Regions from separate parts of the Streptomyces sp. R-74717 genome, predicted to be linked through region 3. Evidence: riboswitches for the same ligand, from Rfam matches in the RefSeq annotation. Region 3 holds a riboswitch; each other region holds the start of a gene.

Region 1 (4,765 bases), 1.8 Mb from region 3:
AGCCGTCCTCGAAGCTGCGCTGCTGGGTGTACCCGGCGTCCCGGAACACCTTGATCATCTTGTTGTTCGCTGGCAGCACCTCGGCAGCGAAACGGCGGATTCCTCGCTCACGGGCGACGGCCGCGATGTGTTCGAGGAGCGCCGATGCCACGCCCCGGCCCTGATGCGCGTCCTGGACGAGGAAGGCGACCTCGGCCTCGTCGGCGGGCGCGGAAGCGGGCCTGCCCCGCTCGTCGATCCGGTCGTAGCGGACGGTCGCGATGAACTCGCCGCCGACCGTGACCGCGAGCCCCACCCGGTCGACGTAGTCGTGATGGGTGAAGCGGTGCACGTCCCTGTCGGACAGACGCGGGTACGGGGCGAAGAAGCGGTAGTACTTCGACTCGTCGGAGACCTGCTCGTAGAAGCTGACCAGCCGCTCGGCGTCGTCCGTGGTGATGGGCCTGATCCGGGCGGTTCCTCCGTCGCGGAGGACCACGTCCGCTTCCCAGTGGTCGGGGTACGCATGATGCGGACTCTGCTCCGGCGAGGGCTGCATGCGCAAAGACTACGGCTCCGTCAGCGGTCGCGTAGGTCTTGGGGCCGGGGCAGTCTGAGGGGGCCGATCGGCGGTACAGCGCGGGTTGTGGGCGTGCCGCGGGTCGGCCGGAGCATCGCGCACCACATGAGAGACTGGTCTAGACAACCATTGATTCGCGAAGGGCAGAACCATGGCTGAGCGCCGCGTCAACGTCGGTTGGGCCGAGGGCCTGCACGCCCGCCCCGCTTCCATCTTCGTCCGTGCCGCCACGGCTTCCGGCGTCCCTGTGACGATCTCCAAGGCCGACGGCAACCCGGTGAACGCCGCCTCCATGCTCGCGGTGCTCGGTCTCGGCGCACACGGCGGCGAGGAGATCGTGCTCGCGTCCGAGGCCGACGACTCCGAAGCCGCCCTGGACCGTCTGGCGAAGCTGGTCGCCGAAGGGCTCGACGAGCTTCCGGAGACCGTCTGAACCATTTCCTGCGAGAGAGCCGCGGCACCCTTATTGAGGGCCGCGGCTTTTTCGCTTTCCCGACCCAGGACGACGGGAGTAAATTCGGGCAGCCCAAAGAAAGCCCTCATGGAATCACGACTCTTTGTCGACTCTTTGTATACGGCGTAATTGTTAATTCCGAACGCCTGTGGTGTTTACGGAATGTTGCGAAGTCCTCACCCGGTCGGCGTGCGAGGCGTCGGCCCGGCGGCCCGGCCGGTCGGCACGGCGCAGCCGGTGCGCGGCCGCGGCCCGTTCGGCATGCTGGGCGGCCAGCGCCCTGGCCCGTTCCGCGTCACGCCGCGCCACCGCGTCCACAATGGCCCCGCGCTCGGCCCAGGAGTCCACCGGGCGGGCCGGCTGCTCGACCGTGTACATCCAGGCGATCTTGTGCCGGAGCTGGGTGAGCAGCGCGATCAGGCCGGGACTGCCGGAGGCCTGTACCAACGTCTCGTGGAACCAGCCGCCCAGTGAGCGCAGGTCCTCTCCCTCACCCCGCCGGGCCCGCTCCTGGCCGAGCCTGACCAGACCGCGCAACACCTTGAGATGCGCCTCGGTGCGGCGCTGCGCGGCGCGCGCGGCACCCAGCGGCTCCAGCAGCATCCGGACCTCCAGGAGGTCGGCGGCCTCCTCCTCGGTGGGCTCGGCGACGCAGGCACCCGCGTGCCGGCGGGTGACCACGAAGCCCTCGGACTCCAGGGTGCGCAGCGCTTCCCGTACCGGGACACGGGAGACCCCGTAACGGCGCGCCAGCAACTCCTCGGTGAGCCGGCTTCCGCGCTCGAAGACACCGGAGACGATATCGTCACGGATCGCCATGCATACCGAATGCGCCGGAATGCGCATGTCCGAACCTCCGCCTCAATTCCCGCGAAACGCGGCCGACCGACGCCTGTTCTGCAACTCTATTGCGATGTGGCCGCATATCCGATGCCGGGTGGAAATTCATGAATATCTTTTGGCCAGAGGACGGTTCGGGGAGCAGGTACTGCGGACGGGCGCGGAGGCCGGGCACGGCGAAGGCCCCGGCGTGCCGCCGGGGCCTTCGAAGGGGGTACTGCGGGTGCAGCGTCGGTCAGACGTTGACGCCGTGGGCGCGCAGGTACGCGACGGGGTCCATGTCGGAGCCGTAGGACGGCGTGGTCCGGGCCTCGAAGTGGAGGTGCGGACCGGTGGAGTTGCCGGTCGAGCCGGAGAGACCGATCTGCTGGCCCGCGCCGACGCTCTGGCCGACGGAGACGCCGATCGAGGAGAGGTGGCCGTACTGCGTGTACGTGCCGTCCGTCATCCGGAGCACGATGTTGTTGCCGTACGCGCCTCCCCAGCCGGCCTCGACGACCGTACCGGCGCCGACGGCGACGACGGAGCTGCCGGACGCGGCGTGGAAGTCGATGCCCGAGTGGCTGCCGGAGGACCAGAGCGAGCCACTGGACTTGTAGCCGGTGGTGACGTACGAACCTGCGACCGGGAGCTGGAAGGAACCCAGGCGGGTGCGTTCGGCGGACCGGGCGGCGCGGGCCTTCTCGGCGCGGGCCTCGACCGCGCGCTTCGCCTCGGCCTTGGCCTTCGCTTCGGCCTTCTTCTTGGCCTCGGCCTTCCGCTGGGCTTCCGCCTTCGCCTTCGCCGCGACATCGGCCTGGTGCTTCTGCGCGTCGGCCTGGGCGTCGATCTGGTCGGCGAGGGCGCCCTCGATGGCGATGACCTGGTTCAGACCGGTCTCACTGACGGAGGAGTCCGCGGCGAGGGCCGGAGAGGCCATGCCGCCGATGACGCCGGTGGTGGCCAGAGCCGCGACGCCGGCGATCTTCGCGCTGCTGCGCGTCAGTCGGCTCGGGGCACGATGCTTCCCGGTGGCACGGGTGAACGCCATGAAGTGGCTGATCCTTTCCTTCCTTCTCGCCTACCGGGTTAGCTGACGGGTTCGGAGCAGGAAGGTCTCCTACGGGCGCCCTGGCCTCATCCGGGCTCAGGCACCCGATTCACCCCAGGGACTGCATGGGTCCCCGGCTCCCCAGGCTCGCGCCTGACGGGGACTCGGCGATGGCTGCCCGGTACGTCACGGATGCGGCATACGAGTGACGGACAGCCCAGCCGACGCTAAGCGGGGTCACTTGCATTCACCAAACGGACAGGTCGTTTTGTAGCGCATCCCACAGGGCAGACAGGCAACCTCCCTGCCAAAACAGACAAAAAGGAAGACTCCGGTGAGATCTCACTCACAGGGGTCTTCCTTCTGTCCCGATATGCAGGCGTATGACGGGTCTGTGGACCGGCCGTGGCCTTCGGTGCTCGGTCGAACGTGAAAGTCGGCCGGTGGACTGTCACACGCAACGGGCCGGACGGGCGGGGGTCGCCCGCCTCGGCCCGGCCGGTCGTCCGGTGTCCACAACGGGTACGCCCGTCAGCCGGCGACCACCGACACCTCTCCGATGCCCAGGGCCCGGACCGGATCCTCGATCTGTGACGCGTCACCGACGAGGATCGTGACCAGCCGGTCGCCCGGGAAGGCGTTGACCACCGCAGCGGTCGCCTCGACCGTGCCGGTCTCCGCCAGCCGGGCGTACAGCTGTGCCTGGTAGTCGTCCGGGAGGTGCTGCTCGACCTGGTCGGCGAGCGTGCCCGCGACCGAGGCCGCCGTCTCGAACTTCAGCGGTGCGACACCCACGAGGTTCTGCACGGCCGTCTCACGCTCTTCATCGGTCAGTCCCTCGGCCGCCAGGGTCCGCAGGACCGTCCACAGATCCTGCAGCGCCGGTCCCGTGGACTCCGTGTCCACCGATCCGCTGATGGCGAGCATCGCGGCACCACTCGCCCCCGAGGCGGAATCCGGAGCCGACGACCGCAGCACCTGGGCGAAGGCCCGCACCCCGTAGGTATAGCCCTTCTCCTCGCGCAGCACACGGTCCAGCCGGGAGGTGAGCGTGCCGCCCAGGCAGTACGTGCCCAGCACCTGGGCCGGCCACACGCTGTCGTGCCGGTCGGCGCCGATCCGGCCGATCAGCAGCTGCGTCTGCACCGCGCCCGGACGGTCGACGATCACCACTCGGCCGGTGTCGTCGGCGGTGATCAAAGGGGCGGGACGAGGCTCTGCGATGTCTCCCGACCAGTCGCCGAGAGTGTCGGCGAGCAGGGCGTCCAGGTCGATGCCGGTGAGGTCACCGACGACCACGGCGGTCGCCGTGGACGGCCGGACGTGGGCGTCGAAGAAGGCACGCACGGCCGCCGAGTCGATCCGCTCCACCGTCTCCTCGGTGCCCTGGCGCGGGCGCGACATCCGCGCCGCGGCCGGGAAGAGCTCCTTGGAGAGCTCCTTGGCGGCGCGCCTGGCCGGGTTGGCCTGCTCGTGCGGGATCTCGTCGAGCCGGTTGCGCACCAGCCGTTCGATCTCGCTGTCGGCGAAGGCGGGCGCCCGCAGCGCCTCGGCGACCAGCGCGAGCGCCTTGGCCAGCCGGGAGGCCGGGACCTCCAGGGAGACCCGGACGCCGGGGTGGTCGGCGTGCGCGTCGAGGGTGGCGCCGCAGCGCTCCAGCTCGGCGGCGAACTCCTCGGCGGTGTGCTTGTCGGTGCCCTCGGACAGCGCCCGCGACATGATCGTGGCCACGCCGTCGAGGCCCTCGGGCTCGGCGTCCAGCGGGGCGTCGAGGAAGATCTCGACCGCCACGACCTGCTGGCCGGGGCGGTGGCAGCGCAGCACCGTGAGGCCGTTGGGCAGGGCGCCACGCTCCGGCGCGGGGAAGGCCCAGGGGCGGGCG
Region 2 (4,765 bases), 3.1 Mb from region 3:
GGTCAGCCGGTCGATCTCGTCGGCGACGAACTGCGCCTCGTCGTGTTCGGTGTCGGCGACATAGCCGGTGATCCGGGCGCCCGTGCCGGCGTTCGTCCAGAGGTTCTTGGGGCGGCGGCTCTCGTTGCGCTCGATGACCGCGTTGGCAGCGGACAGGATCGTCTGCGTGGAGCGGTAGTTCTGCTCCAGGAGGATCGTGGTCGCGTTCGGGTAGTCCTCCTCGAACTGGAGGATGTTGCGAATGGTCGCGCCGCGGAAGGCGTAGATCGACTGGTCCGCGTCACCGACGACGCACAGCTCGGCGGGGGCGTCGCCCTCGCCGGCCGGGCCGACCAGTTCGCGCACGAGGGTGTACTGGGCGTGGTTGGTGTCCTGGTACTCGTCGACCAGGACGTGCCGGAAGCGGCGGCGGTAGTGCTCGGCGACGTCGGGGAAGGCCTGGAGCAGATGGACCGTCGTCATGATGATGTCGTCGAAGTCCAGCGCGTTGGCCTCGCGCAGCCGGGACTGGTACATCGCGTAGGCCTGGGCGAGGGTCTTCTCGAAGCCGTCCGCAGCCTGGCCTGCGAAGGTCTCCTCGTCGATCAGCTCGTTCTTCAGGTTGGAGACCTTGGCCGTGAACGCCTTCGGCGGGAAGCGCTTCGGGTCGAGGTCGAGATCGCGGCAGACCAGGGCCATCAGTCGCTTGGAGTCGGCGGCGTCGTAGATCGAGAACGACGAGGTGAAGCCGAGCTTCTTCGACTCGCGGCGCAGGATGCGTACGCACGCGCTGTGGAACGTCATGACCCACATGGCGTTGGCGCGCGGTCCGACGAGTTGCTCGACGCGCTCCTTCATCTCGCCCGCGGCCTTGTTGGTGAAGGTGATCGCCAGGATCTGGCCGGGGTGCACCCCGCGCTCGGCGAGGAGGTGGGCGATCCGGTGGGTCAGCACCCGGGTCTTCCCGGAGCCCGCCCCGGCGACAATGAGCAACGGGGAGCCCGCGTGGACCACGGCGGCGCGCTGCTCGGTGTTCAGCCCGTCGAGGAGCGCCGCGGAGTCGATGACGGGGCGGTGCGCGCCGTCGCGGTAGTACGCGTCCCTGGGCGGCGGGGGCCCGTCGAATACGCCCGCGAAGAGGTCCTCCGGCACCGCTTCGGGTGCGGAGTCCTCGGGGGGCGGCGGGGGCTCTTCCTCCGAGTGCTGGAGGCCGGCCAGGAAGCTGTCGTCAAAGAGGCTGCTCATCGCTTGTCGAGTCTAGGCCGCCGCAACGACACACGACGGCCGCATGGCGAACCGCACCCGACGGCCGGGCACACAAAGGCAGCAGCCACCCACTCCGTGTAAGGGAATTCGGGCCCTCGCCGGCCCTTGCCGCCCCACTTCATCAAGGTCACGAAAACGTATCGGGCATATCGAACATCGGCCTTCACAGCAGCACCACGGGTTGGCTAGCGTGCTCGACCGGGCGGCCCGTACCCCCTGAGGCGAACCACGCCGAGCGGGCGCCCGCGCCGAATCCGGCCTGCCCTCGTGGGAGTTCGGAGCCGGGGACCCACACGCAGCACCGGGGTGAATCGGTCCTTATCCCCCACTCGGACCGTAGGGCAGCCTTCCGTTCCGCCCGAACCCGACAGCTAACCCGGTAGGCGGTCCACGGAAGGAGATGCCGGCCTTGGCGTCGCATCGCAAACCGCGCACCCGGGTGCGCACCACCACACCGGCCGTAGGGCTCACCACGGCGGCACTGGCGTCCGTGACCCTGCTCTCCACACAGAGCGCCACGGCCGCCCCCGCCCCGAAGCCCAGCATCGAGAACGTCCAGAAGAAGGTCGACGACCTCTACCGGCAGGCGGGCACCGCGACCCAGCAGTACAACCGGGCGAAGGAAGCCTCCGCCACCCAGCGCGCCAAGGCCGACGCCCTGCTGGAGGACGTGGCCGAGCGCGCCGACAAGCTCAACGAAGCCCGCAGGACGCTCGGCGCCTACGCGGCCGCGCAGTACCGCACCGGCTCCATCGCGCCGAGCACCACCTTCTTCCTGGCCGACGACCCGCAGTCGTACTTCGACCAGAGCCAGCTGATGAGCCGGATGACCGGTCAGCAGCAGAAGGCAGTCACGGACTTCCGTACGCAGCAGGCCAAGGCGTCGAAGAAGCGTGCCGAAGCAGTGCAGAGCCTGGAGACGCTGACCTCGACACAGAGCACGCTGCGCACCAGCAAGCAGAACGTCCGGAAGAAGCTGGGCGAGGCGCGCGCGATGCTGTCGAAACTGACCGCCGAGGAGAAGGCGCGGCTCGCGGCGCTGGAGCGCGAGAAGGAGGCGGAGGCCAAGCGCAAGGCGCAGGAGCTGGCGCGGCAGCAGGCCGCCGCCAAGGCGGAGGCGGACCGCAAGGCCGCGGAAGCGGCGAAGGAGGCGGAATCCGGCAGCGGTACGGGCACGGGCACCGGAACCGGCTCGGACAGCAGCGCCACCACCAAGGCGGAGAAGGCCCTCGCCTTCGCCACGGCCCAGATCGGCAAGCCGTACGTATGGGGCGCGACGGGCCCGTCCTCGTACGACTGCTCCGGACTCACCCAGGCCGCCTGGAAGGCCGCGGGTGTCGACATCCCGCGCACCACCTGGGACCAGGTGAAGACAGGCACCCGGATCGCGACGGCCGATCTGCAGCCGGGCGACCTCGTCTTCTTCTACGACGACATCAGCCACGTCGGCATCTACAAGGGCGACGGAATGATGATCCACGCGCCGAAGCCGGGGGCGAACGTGCGCGAGGAGTCGATCTACTACATGCCGATCTACGGCAGCGTGCGGCCGTCGTAGCGGCTCACGCCCTTATGCCTTCAGCTGCCGGACGGGCTTGAATTCCACGCCCGTCCGGCAGCGTGGGCGGCACGGACCGGCTCAGGTCCAGAGCGTGGCGATGAAGATGTTGGCGAGCGTCAGCCCGCCCACCGCCGCGAAGGCGCCCTTGTCGACCTTCTCCTCGTCCCGCTTGACGTAGACGAGCGCGAGGATCACGACCAGGAGCAGCAACTTGACCCCGATCTTGATGTTGTTCACGTGGTGGCCGTCGGCCTCGTTGAGCCCGACCAGCGCGACACCGGTGACCAGCATCGTCAGAGCGCCGTGCAGCATCGCCGGGACGAATCGGGCCGTGCCCGCGCCCATCGCCTTCATCTGGGTCAGGAAACCGCCCAGCAGAGAGGCGATACCGATGATGTGCAGGGCGACGAAGACATTGATGAGTACGTCCATGGTCCGCAGCCTAGCCCCGGCCATATCACCACTCCGCAGGCAGGTGCGACTTCCTGTTCACTCGCGCCTGCACCAATTGCCTGGCTCTGGTGCAATTTTCCGAGCAATCGACGACAGCGCCGCGCCAAATTCGGGCAATAGGCGTCATTACGACTCTTCCCCACGCCCCGGGTTTAGCGTCCCTACCCAGGTGACCGGCTTCACCGCCGCTCCGCACCCGGACGGCGAACCGGTCACCCCGCCGAGAGATCCGGCGGCGGGCCGCTCCCCCTGTTGGCGACCCGCCGCCGGACCTCGGGCGGGCCCGCCGGTAGTCCCCGACGGGCAGTCGCCAGGAAGGACGCACGCCCCCGTGGCAGCGCACCGGAAACCCAAGCAGCGCCCGTACACCGGCTCTGCTGCCCGCACCGCAGCCACCCTCGCCATCGCCGGAGCCGCCACCGCTGCCGCTCTGCCAGGTTCCGCACACGCCGATCCCCAGCTCACCCCCGCCCAGGTCAGGGCGGAGGTGGACCGGCTGTACCACGACGCGGAAGCCGCCACCGAGCAGTACAACGGCACGAAGGAGAAGGCGACCGCCGCCGCCGATGCCGTCGACACCCTGCGCGACGAGGCGGCCCGCAGGACCGAGCGCCTCAACGCCTCGCGCAACGCACTGGGTTCCCTCGCCGCCGCGCAGTACCGCACCGGCGGCCTGGACCCGGCCGTACAGCTGGCGCTCTCCTCCGACCCCGACCAGTACCTGGAGCGGGCCTCGTACGTGGACCGGATCGGCGACCGCCAGGCCGCCGAGGTCGACGGGGTGGAGCGGCAGGTCGCCCGGATCGCCCAGCTGCGCTCGCAGGCCAGGGGAAAGCTGGCTGCGCTGGCATCCCGCCAGGCCGAGCTGAAGAAGCACAAGGCGACGATCAGGACCAAACTGGCCGATGCGCAGCGGCTCCTCGCCACCCTGTCCCCGGCCGAGCGCGCCGCCTACGAGAGCTCGGACAGCGCGCGCTCCGCCGAGCGTGCCGACCGCAGCACCGCACGTGGTCCCGTCCAGGCTCCCAACGCCCGTGCCGCCGAGGCCATCGCGTTCGCGTACGGGGCGCTCGGAAAGCCGTACGTCTGGGGCGCGACCGGCCCGTCCTCGTTCGACTGCTCCGGGCTCACCCAGGCCGCCTGGCGCTCCGCCGGTGTCTCGCTCCCCCGGACCACGTACACCCAGATCAGCGCCGGCCGGCACATCCCGCGCTCCGAACTCGCCCCGGGCGACCTGGTGTTCTTCTACTCCGGCGTCAGCCACGTCGGGCTCTACATCGGCAACGGCCAGATGATCCACGCCCCGCGCCCGGGAGCGCCGGTCCGGATCGCGCCGATCGACCAGATGCCCTTCGCCGGAGCGACCCGGGTGGCATAGGCTCCCGACTTCTGATCAACCGGCCGGAGGACAACCGCACATGCCCATGGACGTCGAGGTCCAGACCCATGCCCGTACGCTCGCCCTGCGCTCCCCCGACCATCTCCGGGTCGGCCCCTTCACCGTGC
Region 3 (4,765 bases):
ACGTGCCCAGGCTGGAGAACAGGTCGGGTACGACCACGAAGAGTGTCGAAGCGGGCGTCACGCAGGAGAGCGTGAGCAGCGTCCCGCCCACGACGCCGATGGAACGCTTGAGCTTCTGTGGAGTGGGGCCGGTCGCTGGGGCGAGCGCCTGGGGAGCGCTGAGCGTTTCGGTCATCGTGCGATTCCGATCAACAGGTGCGGTGTCTGAGCGCGGGAGCGGTATCGCCTCCAGACGAGGACGTGGTGAGTGGTTTCGTCGCTCCCAGCGCGACATGCAATCCTGACGAGTTCCGCAGGTCAAGAGGCGTTCACCTTCGGAATTCGTTGTTTCGGCGAGCAGATCTGACGATTTGGCGTTAAGAGTGCGTCATTGTATGGGGATCGGCGGGTGCGGGAACCGCAGCAGGATCCGGTGCAAAGTTTCGCCCATTCCAGATTCCGGAAGGGTGCGGGCGTCCTGGAGCGCCGCGATGCGCGGATGGCCGCGGGTCGCGCATCCACGGTCTTGATGCCAGCCTGGAGACATGGCTTGGGCGTCATGGACGACTCGCGGTGTGTTCTCCGGGCACGGTGGCGTGCTCACGGAGGAGGTCGGCGTCCTGTCCGGAGACCTGACCGTCCACACGACCTGGGCCGATGACACGGCCCAGGTCACCGTGCAGTACACGGGTGCGATCGACTGGTTCACCATGTCGGGCAGCCCGGTGCCGTGCTGCTCGGAGGACGACAGCCGGCGCCTTCACGAGGCGGTGGTGGAGTCCGTCCGGGAGGGGTCGGCGGCCACGGTTCCGAGGCCTCCGCCACAGAAGCCGGAGCAGCCGACGGAGAGCGCCCAGGAGTGAGGGCTACGTCGGCGGGCGCGCGCCGGGCCGCGATCACCGTTCCGTTCGGGACGGTCGTGGCACTCCGGTCGGGGACATCGATCCGTCCCGGGCTGATGATCGAGTTCATCGGCCGGCAGTCCCGGCGCAGGCTCGGCCGGTAGCTCGTCATGGCCGTGGCATGGCCGACGATGGTGACCGACGATTCGGTCACCTTGATGCGGTAGCCGGGGGTTTCGACCGCACCCGCGCTCCCGGGAACCGGGGCACCAGCAGCGATGCAGGCGACGGGCAAGCCGGGCACGGTTTCGGCTCAGGGCCCGGTGCACGCGCACCCTCAAGTCCCGGATCGCTAGGATCTCTCGCGTGACAAGAGCATTCAGCGGCTGGACAGAGCAAGCGTTCGAGCTGCTCCTGCAGTTGGAGGGCATGCCCTCGCAAGAAGCTCGCGAGAAGCGCCGAAAGGACCGGGAGCGTCTCGTACGGCAGCCCATGATCGCATTGCTGAACGATGTGGCCGACGCGGACCAGGCGTACGAGGACTTCTCCGTCTGGGGGTTCCGCAAGGACCCTTGGTGGTGGCAGCACCAAGGGGCGGTGATCCGGATCGCACGCAACGTCGAGATCGGCCTCCGCTTCGACCTCGACGGGCTCCGCATCAAGGGCGGCTGGACCTACCCCGACCCGGGGCAGGTCCCGTTGTTCCGTACGGCCGTTGCCGCGCAGGGCAGTGGCCCCGAACTGGTGTGTGCCATCGAGGCGCTGGGGGCTCAGGGGTACGAGATCACCGGTGACACCATGAAGCGCATGCCGCGCGGCCATGACGCCGGTCATCCCCGTGCCGACCTGCTCCGGTACCGCTCGGTCTCCGCTGCCCGTCCGCTCGGTGGGGACTGCGCGCAGCACACGTCGGCGCTGGTCGACGCCGTGCTCCGAGCAGCGCAGGAGTTGGAGCCCCTGCTCTCCTGGCTCGCCGGCCATGTGACCGTTCCCGGCTCCCGCCGACGCCCCACATAACGTCGCCTCCGCATGCTGTCCACGCGGGTGAGCGGCCGAAAGGCGGCCCCTGACCGACGGGTGCGGTCCCTTCCCAGGGGCTTGTCCAGCCCCTGGTCACCCGTCGGTACTGAACCGCCAGCGGCGCTGCTGTGCGTCAGTAGGCCCCGAACACGTTGTCGATGGAGCCGTACTTGTCAGCGGCGTAGTTGCACGCTGCGGTGATGTTGGCGATCGGGTCGTAGCTGTCCATCGACGTACCGGGCACGTGGTAGGCCCGGAACGTGGGGTCGATGATCTGGAGGAGGCCCTTGGACGGCGTGCCCTTGGCGGCGTTCGAGTCCCAGTTGTTGATGGCCAGGGGGTTGCCGGAGGACTCGCGCATGACGTTGCGGTGGATTCCGTCGTAGCTGCCGGGGATACCGTGCTTGGCCATGACCGCCAGCGACTCCTTGATCCAGCCGTTCAGATCGTTCGTGTACGTCGCGGGCGTCGCGGCCGGTGCGGCAGTGACAGTCGCGGAAGTCTTGGACTCGGCCTGGGCACCGATTGTCAGCTTCATGCCCGGGCGAATCTCTGCGGGGTTGTCGCCGACGATCTCTCGATTGTCCTCGTACAGCTTCTTCCAGCCACCGCTGAGCGAATGCCCCCGCGCGATCTTGGAGAGGGTGTCGCCGGCGATCACGGAATAGATGGTGGGCGCGGCCTTCTGCGCGGTCTTTTCCTTGACGGTGGCGACGGTCGACGCCGCAGCCTTGGACTGCGCCGGCGCGGCCGAGGCGAAGCCGGCACCGACCAGCGGAAGCACGAGAGCGGCTCCGCCCGTGGTCGCGACGATGAGACCGCGGGTCAGCGAAGTGGACTTACGACGACGGTGGATACCCGTTGCAGACATAGCGAATTCCTCTCCGTCGCCTACGAGGTGAGCTGTCGGGTTCGGACTGAAGATGTCCGGCCGCACACGAATGCGGCTTCACCCCGAGCCGTTCCGGATACCGGATCGGCGACTTACCTGGGTCCCCCGTTCCTGCCGTACATGAGTGGTCGGATTGCCGGACGGCGGCAGGATTCGGCGTTCCGTCCGGATTGACGGTGACCGTAGGCGAGAAACGCCGAAAGGAACAAGCCCCTATTTTTGGATCACAATTCATTCGCAAGATCGAATCACGGAATTGGCAGTAATCCACTTCACACCGCGAAGCCAAATTTCCTTGCACAGAAGGGAACCGAGCAGCGCGCCACGGCGTCTTGAACTCCGAATGTGACTCACACCACGAGATTCCCAAAACGGGCAATTCGGTCAGCGCCCAAGAGTCACAACCCCCCCCAAGTGCCCCTTTATTGACCAAGAGATCAATTCTAAGCAAATCACCCATACTGGGACATTCGTATGTCGATCCGGATGCCTCTCGGGCCGACCGCACCCGACAGGGCTCCACGACCTCCCGCCTCCCGGCCGACCGGTCCGCGGGGCGCTCGTCGCGCTCCCCCACACGACATCGAGGCTTTGCCTTTCGCCATCCGGGCCGTTATCGTTTCCAACGGCTCTGTTGTCTCCGATAGAGGTGGACGTTGCGCATCTGAGGTTCGCGATCATCGCGCCGTACGGCTTCAGCCGTACGCCCGTCACGCAGTAGCAGTGTTCAGTCCTGCCCGTGACCCCGCGTGGATGCGACCTCGGTGCATGAGCCGTCCCTCGATCTTTCGGACCGCCGCACCTCCCTCTCGGTTCGGTCGCTGCGTGGTGCTCGCATACGAAGCCCCCATTCACCGCGCTTGCGACTGCGAGGATCACCATGGCGACACCCACCGCCCCCAGCGCCTCTCTGACCTGCTCCGCCCTGTCCTTCCAGTGGCCGGACGGCACGACCGTCTTCGACGGGCTCTCCCTCAGTATCGGCCGCGGCCGCACCGGTCTCGTCGGGACCAACGGCTCGGGCAAGTCGACACTTCTGCGACTGCTGGCCGGCCAACTGCGCCCCTCCCAGGGCTCGGTGACCGTCGGTGGCAGCCTCGCCCACCTCCCTCAGAACATCACGCTCGACACGACGCTGCGTGTGGACGAGACCCTGGGCATCGCCGGGCGGCGCACTGCGCTGCGCGCTATCGAAGCCGGGGATGTGGACGAGAAACACTTCGAGACGATCGGCGACGACTGGGACGTCGAGGAACGAGCCCTCGCAACACTGGGGTCACTCGGACTGGGCGATGTCGAACTGGACCGCACCGTGGGCCAGATGTCCGGCGGGGAGACCGTCCTGCTGCGCCTGGCCGCACTGCTGCTGGAGCATCCCGACGTTCTCCTGCTGGACGAACCGACCAACAACCTCGATGTTCTCGCTCGCCGCAGGCTCTACGAGGCCGTCGACTCCTGGCGCTCCGGTGTCCTGGTCGTGGTGAGCCACGACCTCGAACTGCTGGAGCGCGTGGACCGCGTCGCCGAACTGCGCTCCGGATCCGTGAACTGGTACGGAGGCGGCTGGTCCGCCTACGAAGAAGCCCTGGCCACCGAACAGGAAGCCGCCGGGCGGATGTTGCGGGCCGCCGAGGCTGACGTACGCCGGCAGAAGCGCGAGCTGGAGGAGACCCATGTGAAGCTGGCGCGCCGTCAGCGGCACGGCAGGAAGATCGAGGCCGAGCGGCGGCTCCCGAAGATCCTCGCCGGCGGGCGGAAGCGGTCCGCGCAGGAGTCGGCGGGCAAGCTTCGCGGCCTCCAGGAGGACCGGCTGAGTGAGGCGCGCGAGCGCCGCGAAGAGGCCGCGGACGCGATCCGTAACGACGCCGAGATCCGGGTGAGCCTTCCCCACACCGCCGTTCCCACCGGACGTACCGTGCTGAGCCTGCACGAACTGCGTCCCCGGTTCGGCAGACTGCACGAGGGCAACCTCCATGTGCACGGTCCCGAACGGATCGCGCTCGTCGGGCGCAACGGCGCCGGCAAGACGACA

The links. A riboswitch is a leader RNA that binds a small molecule or an ion and turns the genes downstream of it on or off. The one in region 3 is predicted to bind cyclic di-AMP.
Region 1: another riboswitch for cyclic di-AMP. It lies ahead of NRF20_RS12125 (M23 family metallopeptidase); the one in region 3 lies ahead of NRF20_RS04335 (LysM peptidoglycan-binding domain-containing protein).
Region 2: another riboswitch for cyclic di-AMP. It lies ahead of NRF20_RS18330 (NlpC/P60 family protein); the one in region 3 lies ahead of NRF20_RS04335 (LysM peptidoglycan-binding domain-containing protein).

The regions. Positions count from the first base shown of each region.
Region 1 covers NZ_CP102361.1:2,716,869-2,721,633, forward strand. The annotation lists gene NRF20_RS12110 (GNAT family N-acetyltransferase) at 1-538, opposite strand, end outside; gene NRF20_RS12115 (HPr family phosphocarrier protein) at 711-992, shown strand; gene NRF20_RS12120 (GntR family transcriptional regulator) at 1,146-1,859, opposite strand; gene NRF20_RS12125 (M23 family metallopeptidase) at 2,089-2,883, opposite strand; cyclic di-AMP (ydaO/yuaA leader) riboswitch at 2,897-3,063, opposite strand; gene NRF20_RS12130 (M16 family metallopeptidase) at 3,415-4,765, opposite strand, start outside.
Region 2 covers NZ_CP102361.1:4,075,175-4,079,939, forward strand. The annotation lists gene pcrA (DNA helicase PcrA) at 1-1,224, opposite strand, end outside; cyclic di-AMP (ydaO/yuaA leader) riboswitch at 1,482-1,647, shown strand; gene NRF20_RS18330 (NlpC/P60 family protein) at 1,646-2,803, shown strand; gene NRF20_RS18335 (hypothetical protein) at 2,885-3,238, opposite strand; gene NRF20_RS18340 (NlpC/P60 family protein) at 3,591-4,637, shown strand; gene NRF20_RS18345 (GNAT family N-acetyltransferase) at 4,678-4,765, shown strand, end outside.
Region 3 covers NZ_CP102361.1:958,823-963,587, forward strand. The annotation lists gene NRF20_RS04315 (APC family permease) at 1-175, opposite strand, end outside; gene NRF20_RS04320 (hypothetical protein) at 525-842, shown strand; gene NRF20_RS04325 (hypothetical protein) at 839-985, shown strand; gene NRF20_RS04330 (DUF2461 family protein) at 1,188-1,838, shown strand; gene NRF20_RS04335 (LysM peptidoglycan-binding domain-containing protein) at 1,975-2,712, opposite strand; cyclic di-AMP (ydaO/yuaA leader) riboswitch at 2,717-2,902, opposite strand; partial or broken gene NRF20_RS04340 (ATP-binding cassette domain-containing protein) at 3,614-4,228, shown strand; partial or broken gene NRF20_RS04345 (ATP-binding cassette domain-containing protein) at 4,349-4,765, shown strand, end outside.